3 regions of the Arthrobacter sp. sptzw32 genome follow, and region 1 is predicted to be linked to each of the others. Evidence: riboswitches for the same ligand, from Rfam matches in the RefSeq annotation. Region 1 holds a riboswitch; each other region holds the start of a gene.
The links. A riboswitch is a leader RNA that binds a small molecule or an ion and turns the genes downstream of it on or off. The one in region 1 is predicted to bind thiamine pyrophosphate.

Region 1 (5,068 bases):
GAAACCCAGTCAATGGACAGTGCAAGGACGGCGGTGATCAGGAAGACGGCCGCGAACTTGCTCAGCGGGTTGGCCCGGGTCAGCAGCGCACTGTTGCCGCGCAGGTTCAGCTCCTGTCTCATCGCACTACCGGCTCTGCTGCCAGGCGCAGTTCCGTTCCACCCAGCGCCGCCGTGAACTCAGCATCGTGGGTCACGGATACCACGGCTGTGCCGGCGTCCAGGAGTTCAGAGAGGAACGATGCCAGCTCAGCCCACGTGTTGGCGTCCTGCCCGAAGGTGGGTTCGTCCAGGATCAGGACCTGCGGATGCGCGGCCAGGACCGTTGCTACGGAAAGCCGACGCTTCTCGCCGCCCGAAAGTGTGTAGGGGTTCGCATCAACCAGTTCGGTGAGCCGAAGCCGCTCCAGCAGCTCATCCACCCGCTCTTCCCCGTGCCCGAGGTGGCGCGGACCAAAGCGCAGTTCGTCCAGCACGTTCCCGGTCACGAACTGGTGCTCAGGTTCCTGGAAAACGGTGCCCATGCGTTCAATCAGCTGCTCCGCCTTCCACTTGTACGGGTCGATTCCCGCCCCACGGCTAAGCGCCAGGGTGGCCGAAACTTTCCCGGCAACGGGCTCCAGCAGCCCGGCGAGGGTCAGCGCAAGGGTGGACTTTCCTGCGCCGTTGGGTCCGGTGATGGCCAGCGCCCGCCCTGCCCGGACCTGCGCCGAGATGCCTTGCCGGACCGGTACTGGCGGCAGTTTGCGCAAGCCCTTGCGGCGGGCACGTTCACGGGATACGGCCAGGTTTTCGGCGGCAAGCAGCAGGTCCCCGGAGCCGGGAGCCGGATCCGCCGTGCGTGGGCGGGTGGCCGGAACATACCCGGGCACCCAGACCCCGGCCGCAATGAGCATGCTCCGGGCTTCGCCGAGAACCTGGTCCGGAGGCCCGTCCAGGAGCACCCCCGGGTCGGTCGAAGAACCGGGCTGCAGCACCACAATGCGGTCCACCAGGTCCTTCCAGACGGAGACGCGGTGCTCCACCACCACCAGGGTTGCTCCGGTTTTGTCGAGACAGCGCCCGACGGCGTCGCGCACCTCCACCACCCCGGCGGGATCCAGGTTGGCTGTCGGCTCGTCGAGGAGAAGCAGCCCCGGCCGCATCGCAAGGATGCCGGCCAGGGCCAGCCGCTGTTTCTGGCCGCCTGACAGTGCAGACGTTGGATGGTCCAGCGGCAGGTGGGACAGCCCGACGTCGTCCAAAGCCTCGTGCACCCGGGTCCAGATACGGTCCCGGGGCACAGCAAGGTTCTCGGCACCGAAGGCCACGTCGTCCCCCACCCGTGACAGGACCACCTGTGTCTCCGGGTCCTGCTGCATCAACCCGGCACGGCCGCGCTGATCGCGGGGGGAGGCGCCGTCGACCAGCAGCGAACCCGACTCGTCGGAGTCGCCGGCCTCGCCGTCGTCGTTCGCATCCCCCAGCACCCCCGCCAACGCATGGAGGAGCGTGGACTTGCCGGCTCCGGACGGGCCAAGCAGGAGCACGCGCTCCCCTGGCCGGATGTCCAGGTCAAGGGCACGGACAGCAGGCCTGGAACGCCCGGCATGCCGCCAGCCCCAGCCGCGCGCGGTGACGGCAGCCGGGCGCGCCGCCACGGACGCGCCGTGGACGGAAGGCGCTGCCATCAGGAGAAAACCGGCTCCGTGGCTGCCTTCCGCGAGGCAAAGGAGCTCAGGACACCGGTCCTGGCCAGGCCGCGGGTGGCGATCCATGACAGCGCCCCGGCGATGACGGCACCGGAGATCGCGGTGAAGATAATGTACGCAAGCTTGTCGCCGCCCGAGTAGGCAATGTTCCAGCCCCAGGGAGCAAAGGAGTCATTGAGGCCGCAGAACAGCCCGGCAGCAGCACCGGCGAGGAGGGACGCCGGCAGGTTGAACTTCCGGTACACGAAAATCGCGAAAATGATTTCCGCACCCAGGCCCTGGACGAAGCCGGAGAACAGCACCGAGGCACCGTACTGCGAACCCATCAGCAGTTCACCGGTGGCTGCCACGGTTTCGCAGAACAGGGCGGCGCCCGGTTTGCGGATGATCAGCATGCCCAGCACCGCCGGGATCATCCAGCCGCCGGCGATCAGTCCGGTAAGCGGCGGGTAAAGGGCGTTCATCGGCGCAGACACTGCTGCGGCACCCTGGGACCACGCCCAGAAAATGACGCCGCCTGCGATGGCGATCAACGCCGCCACCACGATGTCCACAACGCGCCAGGACCTGCTGGTGGTCTTCTTGATTGCTGTAGTTGCCATGCGATCCTCCTGAGGAACAGGAGGGGAAAGAACCGCAGCGGCAAACCACTGCGGAGCTTCGAGAACTCGACTCCCTTGCGCCGGTACTAACCGGATCAGGTTCGAGGGTCTGCGGCTGTCCGCACTCTCAGCGCCCACCTGCGGCTCCTGGCTTGGCCAGTGATGCCCGACGGCGGCGCTCCCCTGTCGTTGAATGATTCTGTGAGTAAATAATTGCCCTTGTGGGCGGGGTCCAGTTTACACCGGAGGAAGGGTAGATTGTGGGCCATGACCGCCAATTCACCGCATGTGACTGAGTTCGATCCGGATTCGGATGCCGTCCAGCCGGAGGGATCGCTGCAGGCCCTTATCGCCCGAATAGAGGGCGAAATCCGGGAGCTCCAGTTTCCAGGCTTCTCCATGGACGACGCACTGAACCTGGGGCTGCTGCTTGTGGAGTTGGGGAAGGAGGGCCAGTTCCCCATCGCGATAGACATCACCAAGGGTGAGCAGGTCCTGTTCCATGTCGCCCTGGCGGGGGCCACCCCGGACAACGAGCACTGGATCCGCGCCAAACAGAGAACGGCGGCCCGGTACGAGGTGCCCTCCCTGCTGGTGGGGCTGCGCGCCCGGACCCGCGGCGGACGGATCGAAGACCAGGGCTGGTTTGATCAGCGCCGGTATGCGGCACATGGCGGCTCCTTCCCGGTATATGTCGCCGGAGTGGGAGCGGTGGCTACGGTCACTGTTTCAGGGCTTCCCCAGGTGCAGGACCATGACCTGGTGGTACAGGCGCTGCGCGAGATCCTCAGCTCCATGCGAACGGACTGACGCGGGTTCCCAACCAGGGCGATGGACTCCCCTTGGATGCCGGGAGTACATTCGAGACGGGTGGCGGAAGTTCCAAACAGGAGGGGGCGCCATGCTCGGTAATACAGCCGAAAACCAGGTGCGGGCAGCGGTGGACAAGGCCGAGGAAGAAATGATTTACATCGGCCCCGACCACCCCTACTATCCTTTGCTGGCTGAACTGGTATCCGCCGTCGGAAACGCCTGGCAGCAGGGGTATGAGCACGGCCGCCGCGGCGGGCACCAGCCAAACCCCTACGTGTGGATCGTCCCGGAAGGGTGAGCCCGCCGGCTGCGCGGACGCTGCCGGCAGTGGCCGGCGGGCAGCAGCACCGGCAGGCGCACTTAGCTTTTATTAGTAACCATGCTTACTATGTTGTCTCCAGGCTTTTGAGGAGACAGGTCATGACAGTCAGCACCCGGGCCACCGGCGCGAGGACGGGCCTGCAGAAGGCTGCCTTCGTAACCGGCGCCCTCTTCCTGCTGGTGGGTGTCCTGGGGTTTGTCCCCGGGATCACCAGCAACTACGACTCCCTGGGCATGGCCGGACAGGGCTCCGGAGCCCTGCTGTTGAACCTCTTCCAGGTGTCGGTCCTTCACAATATCGTGCACCTTGCCTTCGGGGCGGCCGGACTGCTGCTGGCCCGGACCCACCAGAAGGCACGAAGCTTCCTGATCTACGGGGGCGTCGTGTACCTGGTTCTCTGGCTTTACGGCTTCCTGGTGGGGGACGAAACTCCCGCCAACTTTGTCCCACTCAACGGCGCCGACAACTGGCTCCACCTGGCCCTGAGTTCGACCATGATCATTCTCGCCATCCTGCTGGCCCCCCGAACCACCCCGCGGCGCAGCCGCGGCGCAACCTGAACGACCGCCCTGACCGAAACCGCCACCGTCGACGGCCAAGCACCCGGCAGCACCGCTGCCGCCCTAAGGAGCAATCATGAAGATCCCTGAACCCCGAGGTCCCATCAGCACCGCCCTGTTCCGGGTCCTGGCAGCAACAGCCGGGGCCGGTGACAGCTCCCCCGCCGTTGAGGAACTGCGCCGGCTGGTGGTGACACAGCTGGGCACGGCCACCGACATCATCGGCGACGACGACGTCCAGCTGGCACTTTTCTCCCTCTACGAGCTGCACTACTCCGGCCTTGAAGGTGTCAGTGATGAGTGGGAGTGGGAGCCGGGCCTCATCCAGGTCCGCCGCCTGCTCGAAAGGCCTTTCGAAGAGGCGCTCCGGGCAGCCGCCCAGTCGGCAGCCGGGGAGCTGGACCTCCCCCCTGCCGCGGAAATGACCAGCGACGCCGTGGCCGACGTCCTCTTCGGCCTGGCCGCCACGGACACCGGTCCCAGCGTGTCCCGGTATGTGGCCAAGAAGGCAACCCTGGACCAGCTCAAGGAGTTCCTGGTCCACAAGTCGGTCTACCAGCTCAAGGAAGCGGACCCGCACACCTGGGCCATTCCCCGGCTTACCGGCAGGGCGAAGGCTGCACTGGTGGAGATCCAGGCGGACGAGTACGGCGGAGGGCGCCCGGACCGCATGCACAGCGCGCTTTTTGCCCGCACCATGCGGGGCCTGGGGATGGACGATCACTACGGCGCCTACGTGAACGCCGTCCCCGCCGTCTCCCTCGCGGCGGTCAACATGATGTCCCTGTTCGGGCTCAACCGGCGGCTGCGCGGCGCAATCACCGGGCATCTGGCCATCTATGAGATGACCTCTTCCCAGCCCAACCGGCTGTATGGCAGCGGTTTCCGCCGTCACGGCTTCGACGCCGAGGTGACCCACTACTTCGACGAACATGTGGAAGCCGACGCGGTCCACGAGCAGATCGCCGGCCGCGACCTCGCAGGAGGACTCGTGGAGGCCGAACCCGAGCTGCTCGGGGACGTCCTGTTCGGGGCGACAGCCGTGATGGCCGTTGACGGCAGGCTCTCGTCACACCTTTTG
Region 2 (5,068 bases), on a different contig from region 1:
CCGGGAATGACGTGGCTGCCGTGGGTCCTCCCCATTATTTTGGGTACTGCGGCGGCGGTGGCCGTTGTCCTCTATCTGGGACGCACAAGGGCCAGGCATGACCTGGAACGGCTTACTGCCGCCCTAAAGCTCTAACCGGACCGCAATACTGTGGCCACTGCCCGAGGCAGTGGCACAGGCGGTTAAGAGCCGGCGGGATGCTTCTTAGGCTCGGCAACCGCCTGCAGCGCGGCTGCAGCTTCACGTACTGCCTCGGCCGCGCGCACGTCGCGGGCCGTGACCTCTCCCCCGGCATCGTGGGAGGTATACCGGAGGTACACCAGGTTGTACCGCCACTCCAGGTCAGGGTGGTGGTTTTGCTCCTCGGAGAGGCGCCCGACGGCGGCAATCAGCTCAAGCGCGGCAGCCGCCGTCGGCAGTGTGTATGAGGTCACCAGCGCACCCCCGCTGTACTGCCAGTCCGGCAGGACCGCCAGGGCGTCCTCGAGCCGCTCGGGAGAAAGAACGTCCTTGCCGGCCATAGCTGCTCCTTGCCTGGTGGCCGGCGCCCGCAGCACCAGGGGGGAGGCCTACAGGAACTCGGCCCGGCCCTCCATGGCCGAGGACGCCAGTGCATGTTCGCGGCGCGGTATCCTGCCGGCCGCTTGTGCCAGCCTACCGGCGATCACTGCGTGTTTGAAGGCTTCCCCCATCAGGGCAGGATTCTGTGCCCGGGTCACGGCCGTGGCCAGCAGGACGGCGTCGCAGCCCAGTTCCATGGCCAGGGCTGCGTCCGAGGCAGTGCCGATGCCGGCGTCCAGAACCACCGGCACTGAGGCGCGGGAGACGATCAGCTCGATATTGTGCGGGTTTAGGATGCCCAGTCCCGTGCCGATCGGTGCCCCCAGCGGCATCACGGCAGTGGCCCCGAGGTTCTCGAGCCGCAGGGCAAGGACAGGGTCGTCGTTGGTGTACGCAAAAACCTTGAATCCCCTGTTGACGAGCTGCTCCGTGGCGTCCACCAGTTCGACGGCGTCCGGCAGCAGGGTCTGTTCGTCGGCAATGACTTCCAGTTTCACCCAATCTGTTTCCAGCGCCTCACGGGCCAGTTCGGCGGTCAGCACGGCGTCCCGGGCAGTAAAGCAGCCGGCGGTGTTGGGCAGTACGCGGATGCCGTGGTCCATGAGCAGCTGGAATAGTGAACCCGTTTCCGCGGTGGAGTACCGCCGCATGGCCACGGTGGTCAGGGCGGTTCCGGAGGCCAGGAGGGCCGCTCCCAGGCCGTCAAGGCTGGGGGCACCGCCGGTGCCCATGATGAGCCGGGAGGTCAGCGCGACACCGTCGATCACCAGCGGATCGTCCTGGCCGGTTGAGCTTGAGGTGGTGATGGTTTCGGTCATGGTGTCAGCCTCCCTGTACGGCCGTGACGAGCTCGACTTCGTCGCCGTCCGCGAGCGCGATGGCGGACCACTGGCTGCGCGGCACTACCTCCGAGTTGTGCGCGACAGCCACGCCAAGCTTCCGGCCGTCGGTGGCCTGGCCGGTGGCAGCGAGGGGGCGTCCGGTGACCTCGCTGACGAGCGCGCTTATGGAGGCGCCCTCGGGTACAAGGTGCCGGGTTCCGTTCAAGGTGATGTTCATGCTGTTTCCTTTTGGCGTAAGCGGTTGGTGGACGGGTAGCCGGAGCGGGAGAAACGGCCAGGGTTGAAGGCCGCCCACCGCGGGTCCGGCCCGCCGTCCAAAAGGTCCCGGCAGACGGCGGCAGCCGCCGGAGCCAGCAGGACTCCGTGGCGGAAGAAGCCGGTGGCAATGATGAGCCCGGCGACATAACGGGCGTCCCGGCCGGCCGGCCCGGACGCCGCGGGTACCCGCCCGAGCAGCGGTGCGTTGTCCGGCGTTCCGGGGCGGGCCCGGGCGGTGGCTTCCAGCAGTTCAAGTTCGGCGACGGCGGGGACCAGCACCAGCGCGTCCCGGAGCAGCTGGTATACGCCGCCGGCGGAAACGGCATCAGCGGCCGAGGGGGCATCCTCGCGCTGGGTTGCCCCGACCACCACTGTGCCGTCCCGGCGCGGGACGATGTAGACCGGGACGCCGTGCACCAGCCCGCGGACGGTGGACGTGACCAGGGGTTGCACATGCTTGGGAACGGCAAGGCGCAGGATGTCCCCGTAGACGGGCCGCAGCGGCAGATGCAGATTGCCGGGCAGTGCTTCCAGCGCTGCCGCGTGCAGCCCGTTCGCCACCACCGTTTCGGCGGCCAACACGGCACCCCCGCCTGCCAGGCGTACCCCGGCGACCCTTCCGTTCTGCCACAGCAGCCCGGCCGCGCGGGCAGGGACTGCATAACCGTCGACGGCGCCGGCTGCTGCGGTGCCGTGCCCTGCGGCGCGGCCCCTGCTCCCGCCTCCGTTACCCGCACGCCCGCCGGCCAGGGCGGCCTGCAGGCAGGCCACCAGCAGCCGCGGATCCACCTGGTGGTCCGCCGGGGTGTCCAGTGCACAGGAAATCCCGGGACTGAGCAGCGGCTCCCGCTGCCGCGCTGCCCGGACGGTGAGCGGTTCAACGGAGAGGCCGTTCGCCTGCTGGACTGTGCGCAGGTCCATCAGGGCGCGGCGGTCCCCGGCGTCGGCTCCCACGGCGAGGGTCGGCGTCGTAATGTATCCCGGATCTGTCCCTGAAGCTGCAGCGAGGCCGGCGGCGAAAGCCGGCCAGCGTACGGAGGCCTCCAGCATGAATTCCAGGAGGTCCTCCTCCTGGTAGTGCAGCTCGCTCACCGGAGCCAGCATTCCTGCGGCAGCCCAGCTCGCCCCCGACCCCGGCGCGTCGTCGATGACCACCACTGCGCGGCCGGAGCGCTGCGCCTCCCACGCGATGCTGTGGCCGATGACTCCGCCGCCGATGACGGCGACGTCGGCGTGGACGATGTTGTCCGCCCGCCCGGACTGGGCGTTGAGAGAGCTGCCTGAAGGTGCGCCCATGTGTCTCCTTCCCTACGCCGGCATTAACCGGATCAGGTCAAGCGGTCGGCTCTGACGCCCTCTCAGCCCGGCGCTTTGTGACAGCTGCCGCGGGCTCCCGCAGTACGAGGCCAGTGTAGAGGAACTAGGCTTTGGTCCATGAATGTGTCCCACGCCCCTGCCGCCGGCACTGACGTCCTTGGCAGCGCGAAGATCAGCAACGGCCTTCACGCTGCCCGCCTTTATCTCTGCACCGATGCGCGCACGGACCGCGGGGATTTCGGGGATTTCGTTGATGCCGCTTTTTCCGGTGGCGTGGACATCATCCAGCTCAGGGACAAGAACATCGAGGCAGCCGAGGAGCTCGAACTGCTGGCCGTCCTCAAGGAAGCGGCAGAGCGGCACGGCCGGCTTTGGGCCGTCAATGACAGGGCGGATATCGCCGTATTGTCCGGTGCCCCGGTGTTCCATATCGGCCAAAAGGATCTGCCCCTCGAGGCTGCGCGGACCCTGCTCAACGGCAATGCCGCCATTGGCCTCTCCAGCCACAGCCCGGCGCAGGTGGACGCCGCCCTGGCTGCAGCCTCGGCTCCGGCAGGCTTGGATTACTTCTGTGTAGGCCCGGTTTGGGCTACCCCCACCAAACCGGGACGGGCCGCGGTAGGGCTCGACCTGGTGAAGTACGCCGCAGAAGCTGCGCGGACGGCCGGCCTGGAAGGGCAGTCCGACGACGGCCTCCCCTGGTTCGCGATTGGGGGCATTGACCATGGCAACGTGGAGCAGGTGGTGGCTGCAGGCGCGCGCAGGATCGTGGTGGTCCGCGCCATTACGGAAGCTTCCGATCCGGCAGCGGCCGCCGCTGCGCTACTCGCGGCGCTGGACGCCCGGAAGCCCTGACTTCGGGCGCCCGAGCGACGGCGTCCGCGGCGGGATCAGCAACGTGGGGTGATCCGGGCCCGGCACCTGCATTATGGCCGGGATTCGGGCTAGGCTGATTTTCGTGTCACACCATCGGCTGGCTCCCAACGTCCACGAGCACAACAACGCGCTCGAGGCGGCCCTGAGCGCCCTGCGGACCGAGCTGGAGTTGCCGGGCGCCTACCCGGAGGACGCGGTGGCTGACGCAAAGGCGGCCGTCGAGTCCCTGCAGCTCCCCAGCCATGACCTCACCGGCATCGAATTCATCACCATCGATCCGGCGTCGTCGACGGACCTGGACCAGGCCCTGTTCATCGAGCCGGACGGCGACGGCTACCACGTGCTGTATGCCATTGCGGATGTGCCCGCCTTCGTGGCCCCCGGCGGGCCCCTGGACGCGGAAACGCGCCGGCGCGGCCAGACGTTCTATGCCCCCGATGGGCGGATCCCCTTGCATCCGGAGGTCATCAGCGAACAGGCCGGAAGCCTCCTCCCCGGCCAGGACTGCTCCGCGTTCGTCTGGGACTTCCGCCTGGACAGCGCCGCCGGGGTGCAGTCCGTAGCGGTAAAGCGGGCCCGGATGCGCAGCCGCGCGAAGCTCAGCTACAAGGGCGTGCAGGCCGAGCTCGACGCCGGCACCGCGGCCCCGGTGCTGCTGCTCCTTAGGGAGGTGGGGCTCAAGCGCGTGGAGCTGGAGCGGGCCCGCGGCGGTGCCAGCCTGAACATGCCGGAACAGGAGATCGTCCAGCTTCCCGACGGCGGCTACCGGATTGCCGCCGCTCCCCAGCTTCCGGTGGAGGACTGGAACGCACAGATATCCCTCATGACCGGAATGGCTGCGGCCCAGCTCATGCTGGCGGGGAAGGTGGGCATCCTGCGCACCATGCCTTCCCCGGACGAGCGCTCCCTGAATCACTTCCGGCTGCAGACCGAGGCCCTGGGCAAGCCCTGGGACGGCGAAGTCAGCTACGGCGAATACCTGCGGAGCCTGGACCCGACGGAACCCCGCCAGCTGGCCATCATGCACTCCGCCGGCATGCTGTTCCGGGGCGCCGCCTACACGGCCTTTGACGGGTCCGTCCCGGAGGACGCGGTGCAATCGGCCATCGGCGCCGCCTATGCGCACACCACCGCCCCGCTGCGCCGGCTGGTGGACCGCTTTGTGCTGGTGATTTGCGAGGCTTTGAGCAGCGGCGGCGAAGTGCCGGGATGGG
Region 3 (5,068 bases), on a different contig from region 1:
AGGCCGAATTCCTTGCCCGCCGCGAGTCTGTCGACCGGCAGATGATTGTGCGCCAGCGCGACGACAGAATCCAGATCGCCGTCCTCGAAGACGGCGTCCTGGCCGAGCATTTTGTGTCGAAGACCCAGCAGGATTCCCTGATCGGCAACGTCTACCTCGGCAAGGTCCAGAACGTGCTGCCTTCCATGGAAGCCGCCTTCGTGGACATCGGGCGCGGCCGGAACGCCGTCCTTTACGCCGGTGAGGTGAACTGGGAAGCCGTCAACCTCGAGGGCAAGCAGCGCCGTATCGAAAATGCGCTCAAGTCCGGTGATACCGTGCTGGTCCAGGTGACCAAGGACCCCGTGGGACACAAGGGCGCACGCCTGACCAGCCAGATCTCACTCCCCGGCCGCTACCTGGTGTTCGTGCCCGGCGGTTCCATGACCGGCATCTCGCGCAAACTGCCCGACGTAGAACGCAACCGCCTCAAGCGCATCCTCAAGGACCGGCTCCCGGAGCAGGCGGGCGTCATTGTCCGCACCGCCGCCGAGGGAGCGTCCGAGGAAGAGCTGACACACGACATCAACCGCCTGCGCGCGCAGTGGGAAGGCATCGAAAGCCAGTCGAAGTCCACCAAGATCCTTGCTCCTGAGCTGCTGTACGGCGAACCGGACCTCACCATCAAGGTGGTCCGTGACGTCTTCAACGAAGACTTCTCCAAGCTGATCGTTTCGGGCGAGGAAGCCTGGGACACCATCGAGGCGTACGTCACCTATGTGGCGCCGGACCTGGTGGGACGCCTCGAAAAGTGGACCAAGGACCAGGACATCTTCGCTGCCTGGCGCATTGACGAGCAGATCCACAAGGCGCTGGAGCGGAAGGTCTTCCTCCCGTCCGGCGGTTCGCTGGTGATCGACCGCACCGAAGCCATGACCGTGGTGGACGTCAACACCGGCAAGTTCACCGGCAGCGGCGGCAACCTCGAAGAGACGGTGACCAAAAACAACCTCGAGGCTGCTGAGGAAGTGGTCCGCCAGCTCCGCCTCCGCGACATCGGCGGCATCATCGTCATCGACTTCATCGACATGGTCCTTGAATCCAACCGCGACCTCGTTCTGCGCCGCATGGTGGAATGCCTGGGACGCGACCGCACCAAGCACCAGGTTGCCGAAGTGACCTCCCTTGGCCTGGTGCAGATGACGCGAAAGCGGATGGGCACCGGACTCCTGGAAGTCTTCGGCGAGCAGTGCGAAGCGTGCGCCGGCCGCGGCGTCGTCACCCATGACGACCCCGTTGAGCACCGGCGGGCCAACATCGTGGCCGCCGAACACCACGTCCAGCGGACCGACAGCCGGCCGGAACCCCGCAGCGAAGGCCACCGCAATGACGCCCCGCGCATCGACAGCAGCCAGGCCGGCGTGCGTCCGGACCGGAAGCGGCGGCGGGGCCGTGGCGGCCAGCAGCCCGAGGTTGCCCCCGCGCCTGCCGTGCCCGTCCACACAGTCCAGCCCGACCCCTCTGACGCTGAGCGGCACGCGAAGGCGGAAGCCACCCGGCTGGCCCTTGCCAACATCGCCGCCGCCGCGCATGCAGCCCACTTGCACGACGACGAAGTGGCCGCAGCCAGGCAGGCTGCCGCGGACCATTCCGCGCCCGCCCCTGCCCCGGCTCCCGCAGTGGAAACAAACCGCGACGACGATGCGCGCCCGGCCGCCGTGCTGACCTTCGGCGGCGAGAAGGTGGTGCTGCCGTTCGTTGACCATGCTGAGGAGCAGCCGCAGAAGCCCGCACTGACCCTGGACCGGCTTGCCGAAGCGTTCGCCCACCTGGGCCAGCCGGCGCCCGCACAAGCGGAGCCTGAGCAGACCGAACCGGAGCAGAAACCGGCGGAGCGCGTGGAGCCGGTACAGCCGGCCCGCGTGCCTGCTGCAGCCGCTGCCGGGGAACCGGCGAAGGACTACACGGACCACACGCTGGAGCAGTCCCGGCAACGGCGCCCGCGGCGCAACCGCAGTGCCAGCCGTGCCCAGGGAGCAGCCAACGAAACCTCCGTGCAGCATCACGAAAGCGTGACGGCAGCCAGCACAGGGCATACCCACGAGGCAAAGGCTCCGGCGCCGGCCGGTGACGGCGGTGCCGGCCTTGAAAAAGCGTCAACAAAGCCCGCAGAGGCGCCCATCATCCTGGGCGTAGGCGTACCGGCCTCGGAGCTCTAGCCGGAGCGCTCACGGGCACGTACCGGCGCGTTTCAACAAGTCCCCGTTCAGTGGACAAAACCCCAGGAATTTCCAGGGGATTTGTCCACTGGGCGGGGACTTTTGCGTGCAGGGCCCGCAGGGCGGGATGCGGAGCTGCGCGCCATCAGCGTGCGGCTTCGGGTCGCAATGTGTCACCTTCAGCCTGGGGCGGGCAAAAAAGCTAGGCTGGGGAACCGACACGGGGTGCCGCGCAGAGAGCCGGCTGAGATTCAGACCCGTTGAACCTGTCCGGTTAGCACCGGCGAAGGGATGTCCTTTGTCTACGACTCTTGTAATGCCCGCAGCCACCCCTGGACCCGCCACTGCGGCGCCGGCATTGCCGGGCCGGCAGGTACCCAGGGTCCTGTCCATCGCCGGCTCGGATCCTTCCGGCGGTGCCGGTATCCAGGCGGATTTGAAAAGCATCGCGGCCCTCGGGGGGTACGGGATGGCAGCCATCACTGCCCTCACAGCCCAGAACACGCACGGAGTAAGGTCCGTTCACGTGCCCCCTGCAGCATTCCTGGCAGAGCAACTCGACGCCATCAGCGACGACATCACCATCGACGCCGTGAAAATCGGAATGCTCGGCAACGCCGACGTCATTGGAACGGTGGCGCAGTGGCTGCAGAAGGTGCGGCCCGCCGTCGTGGTCCTGGACCCAGTGATGGTTGCCACCAGCGGCGACCGGCTCCTGCACGAGTCTGCCGAAACGGTCCTGCGCGAACTCCTGCCGCTGGCACACCTCATCACCCCCAACCTCGCGGAGCTCGCCATGCTTGTGGGCGGGCAGTTGCAGGACAGCTGGGCCGGTGCGCTGGACCAGGGCCGCGCCCTCGCAGCCGCCAGCGGCGCAACCGTACTGGTCAAGGGCGGCCACCTGGACGGCAACGAGTGCCCGGACGCGCTGGTCAACACCCGGGGCCTGCTGTCCCATGAAGTGGTGGAGGTGCCAGGGGAGCGGCTTGCAACGACGAACAGCCACGGCACAGGCTGTTCGTTGTCCTCTGCAATGGCCACCGCCCAGGCGCGGCTGGGGGACTGGGAAGCGTCACTCCGGGAAGCCAAGCCGTGGCTCGCCGGCGCCCTCAAGGCCTCGGGAACCCTGGAGGTGGGGACAGGCAACGGGCCCGTGCATCATTTCCACCACCTGCAGCCGGTGCCGGCGGAAGGCAGCTTCGCGGCGCAGCTGCGGCGTGAGGCGCAGCCGGACCTGGAGGATATCTATGCCCTCGGCTTCATCCGCGACCTGGCTACGGGCAGCCTTCAGGAGCACCAGTTTGAGTACTACCTCGCGCAGGATGCCCTCTACCTCAACGGCTATTCACGGGTTCTGGCAAGGGCGAGTTCGCTGGCGCCCACCGAGGCGGAGCAACTGTTTTGGGCTGCTTCGGCCGGGCAGTGCCTGGAGGTCGAGTCGGAGCTTCACCGCTCCTGGCTGGGCGCGCGCTCGGTCCTGCCCCGGCTCGGCCCCGTCACCAAGTCCTACGTTGACCACCTGACGGCGGCCTCGGCGTCGGGCAGTTATGCGGTCCTCGCGGCGGCAGTCCTGCCCTGCTTCTGGCTGTACGCCGAGGTAGGCGCCACGCTCCACGCCCAGTTTGTTGCCGCCGGTGAACCTTCCGCGCACCCTTACGCGGAGTGGCTGCGCACCTATGCCGACGAAGACTTCGCCGCCGCCACCCGCAGGGCCATTGCCATAGTGGATGAAGCGGGACGCAGGGCCTCCGCTGCCGAGTGGGCCGCCATGATCACGGCATTCAAGCAGTCCTGCCGCCTGGAAGTGGACTTCTTCGACGCGCCGCGCCTCCATGCCTGACACCGTGGCCGCGGCCTTGCCGGTAGTATGGTGGGGCACGGTCCCGAGGCCGGGATTCAGCAGTGGTACTTATCACAGCCAGCCCGCCGGAACCAGCCTCATTTGCGGCCGAAGCCAAAATTAGCGTATTCTGGATCTTCGGTGCTTACGCCAACACTTGGGTTATGACCCCACGGCGTTGAGGCACAGCGAGAAACCAGGCTTTTATTGGCCGGTTCCGCACGCAAATTTTGTAATAAACGTCGAGAGAAGTGAGTTCCCAAGTGGTGTACGCGATTGTCCGCGCAGGCGGCCGCCAAGAGAAGGTTTCCGTTGGAGACTTCGTTACCCTTAACCGCGTCGCCGGTGGAGCTGGCAGCACTATCCAGCTGCCCGCACTGCTCCTGGTTGATGGTGACAAGGTCACCACCGCCGCTGCTGACCTGGCCAAGGTAACTGTTACGGCTGAGATCCTGAACGACCTCCGTGGTCCGAAGATTGTGATCCAGAAGTTCAAGAACAAGACCGGTTACAAGAAGCGCCAGGGTCACCGCCAGGAACTGACCAAGGTCAAGATCACTGGTATCCAGTAACCTTCGTTACTGTTCAGGTTTTTCAGCAGATCCCCAGAATTTAGAGGCAGGCATTTCAAATGGCACATAAAAAGGGCGCGAGCTCCACTCGCAACGGTCGTGATTCCAACGCTCAGTACCTCGGCGTGAAGCGCTTCGGCGGCCAAGTCGTCTCCGCAGGCGAGATCATCGTCCGCCAGCGTGGCACCCACTTCCACCCGGGCGCCGGCGTTGGCCGTGGCGGCGACGACACCCTGTTCGCACTGACCCCGGGAGCCGTTGAATTCGGCACCCGCCGCGGTCGTCGCGTCGTCAACATCGTTGCTGCTGCAGCTGCAGAGTAACAAACAGTTCTGAAGCGGTGGAGCGGGCCAGTTGGCCCGCTCCACTGTTCTTTTAACCGCATTACAATCGTCTTGGCGCCCCGCGGCGTCCAGGAAACAGCATTGAGGAGAACCACGTGGCCAGCTTTGTAGACC

Region 2: it holds a riboswitch for thiamine pyrophosphate, as region 1 does, so the genes downstream of both, AC5RVN_RS01690 (FAD-dependent oxidoreductase) here and AC5RVN_RS09195 (ECF transporter S component) in region 1, are expected to answer to the same signal.
Region 3: it holds a riboswitch for thiamine pyrophosphate, as region 1 does, so the genes downstream of both, thiD (bifunctional hydroxymethylpyrimidine kinase/phosphomethylpyrimidine kinase) here and AC5RVN_RS09195 (ECF transporter S component) in region 1, are expected to answer to the same signal.

The regions. Positions count from the first base shown of each region.
Region 1 covers NZ_JBNHEZ010000004.1:53,672-58,739, reverse strand. Annotated here, with positions in the region: gene AC5RVN_RS09205 (energy-coupling factor transporter transmembrane component T family protein) at 1-122, opposite strand, end outside; gene AC5RVN_RS09200 (ABC transporter ATP-binding protein) at 119-1,669, opposite strand; gene AC5RVN_RS09195 (ECF transporter S component) at 1,669-2,292, opposite strand; TPP riboswitch at 2,347-2,487, opposite strand; gene AC5RVN_RS09190 (heme-degrading domain-containing protein) at 2,560-3,102, shown strand; gene AC5RVN_RS09185 (hypothetical protein) at 3,194-3,403, shown strand; gene AC5RVN_RS09180 (DUF4383 domain-containing protein) at 3,526-3,987, shown strand; gene AC5RVN_RS09175 (iron-containing redox enzyme family protein) at 4,064-5,068, shown strand, end outside.
Region 2 covers NZ_JBNHEZ010000001.1:349,051-354,118, reverse strand. Annotated here, with positions in the region: gene AC5RVN_RS01710 (hypothetical protein) at 1-135, shown strand, start outside; gene AC5RVN_RS01705 (4a-hydroxytetrahydrobiopterin dehydratase) at 183-521, opposite strand; gene AC5RVN_RS01700 (thiazole synthase) at 570-1,379, opposite strand; gene thiS (sulfur carrier protein ThiS) at 1,384-1,620, opposite strand; gene AC5RVN_RS01690 (FAD-dependent oxidoreductase) at 1,617-2,957, opposite strand; TPP riboswitch at 2,950-3,068, opposite strand; gene thiE (thiamine phosphate synthase) at 3,096-3,833, shown strand; gene AC5RVN_RS01680 (RNB domain-containing ribonuclease) at 3,937-5,068, shown strand, end outside.
Region 3 covers NZ_JBNHEZ010000002.1:34,222-39,289, forward strand. Annotated here, with positions in the region: gene AC5RVN_RS03630 (Rne/Rng family ribonuclease) at 1-2,198, shown strand, start outside; TPP riboswitch at 2,410-2,507, shown strand; gene thiD (bifunctional hydroxymethylpyrimidine kinase/phosphomethylpyrimidine kinase) at 2,515-4,038, shown strand; gene rplU (50S ribosomal protein L21) at 4,302-4,610, shown strand; gene rpmA (50S ribosomal protein L27) at 4,670-4,933, shown strand; gene obgE (GTPase ObgE) at 5,050-5,068, shown strand, end outside.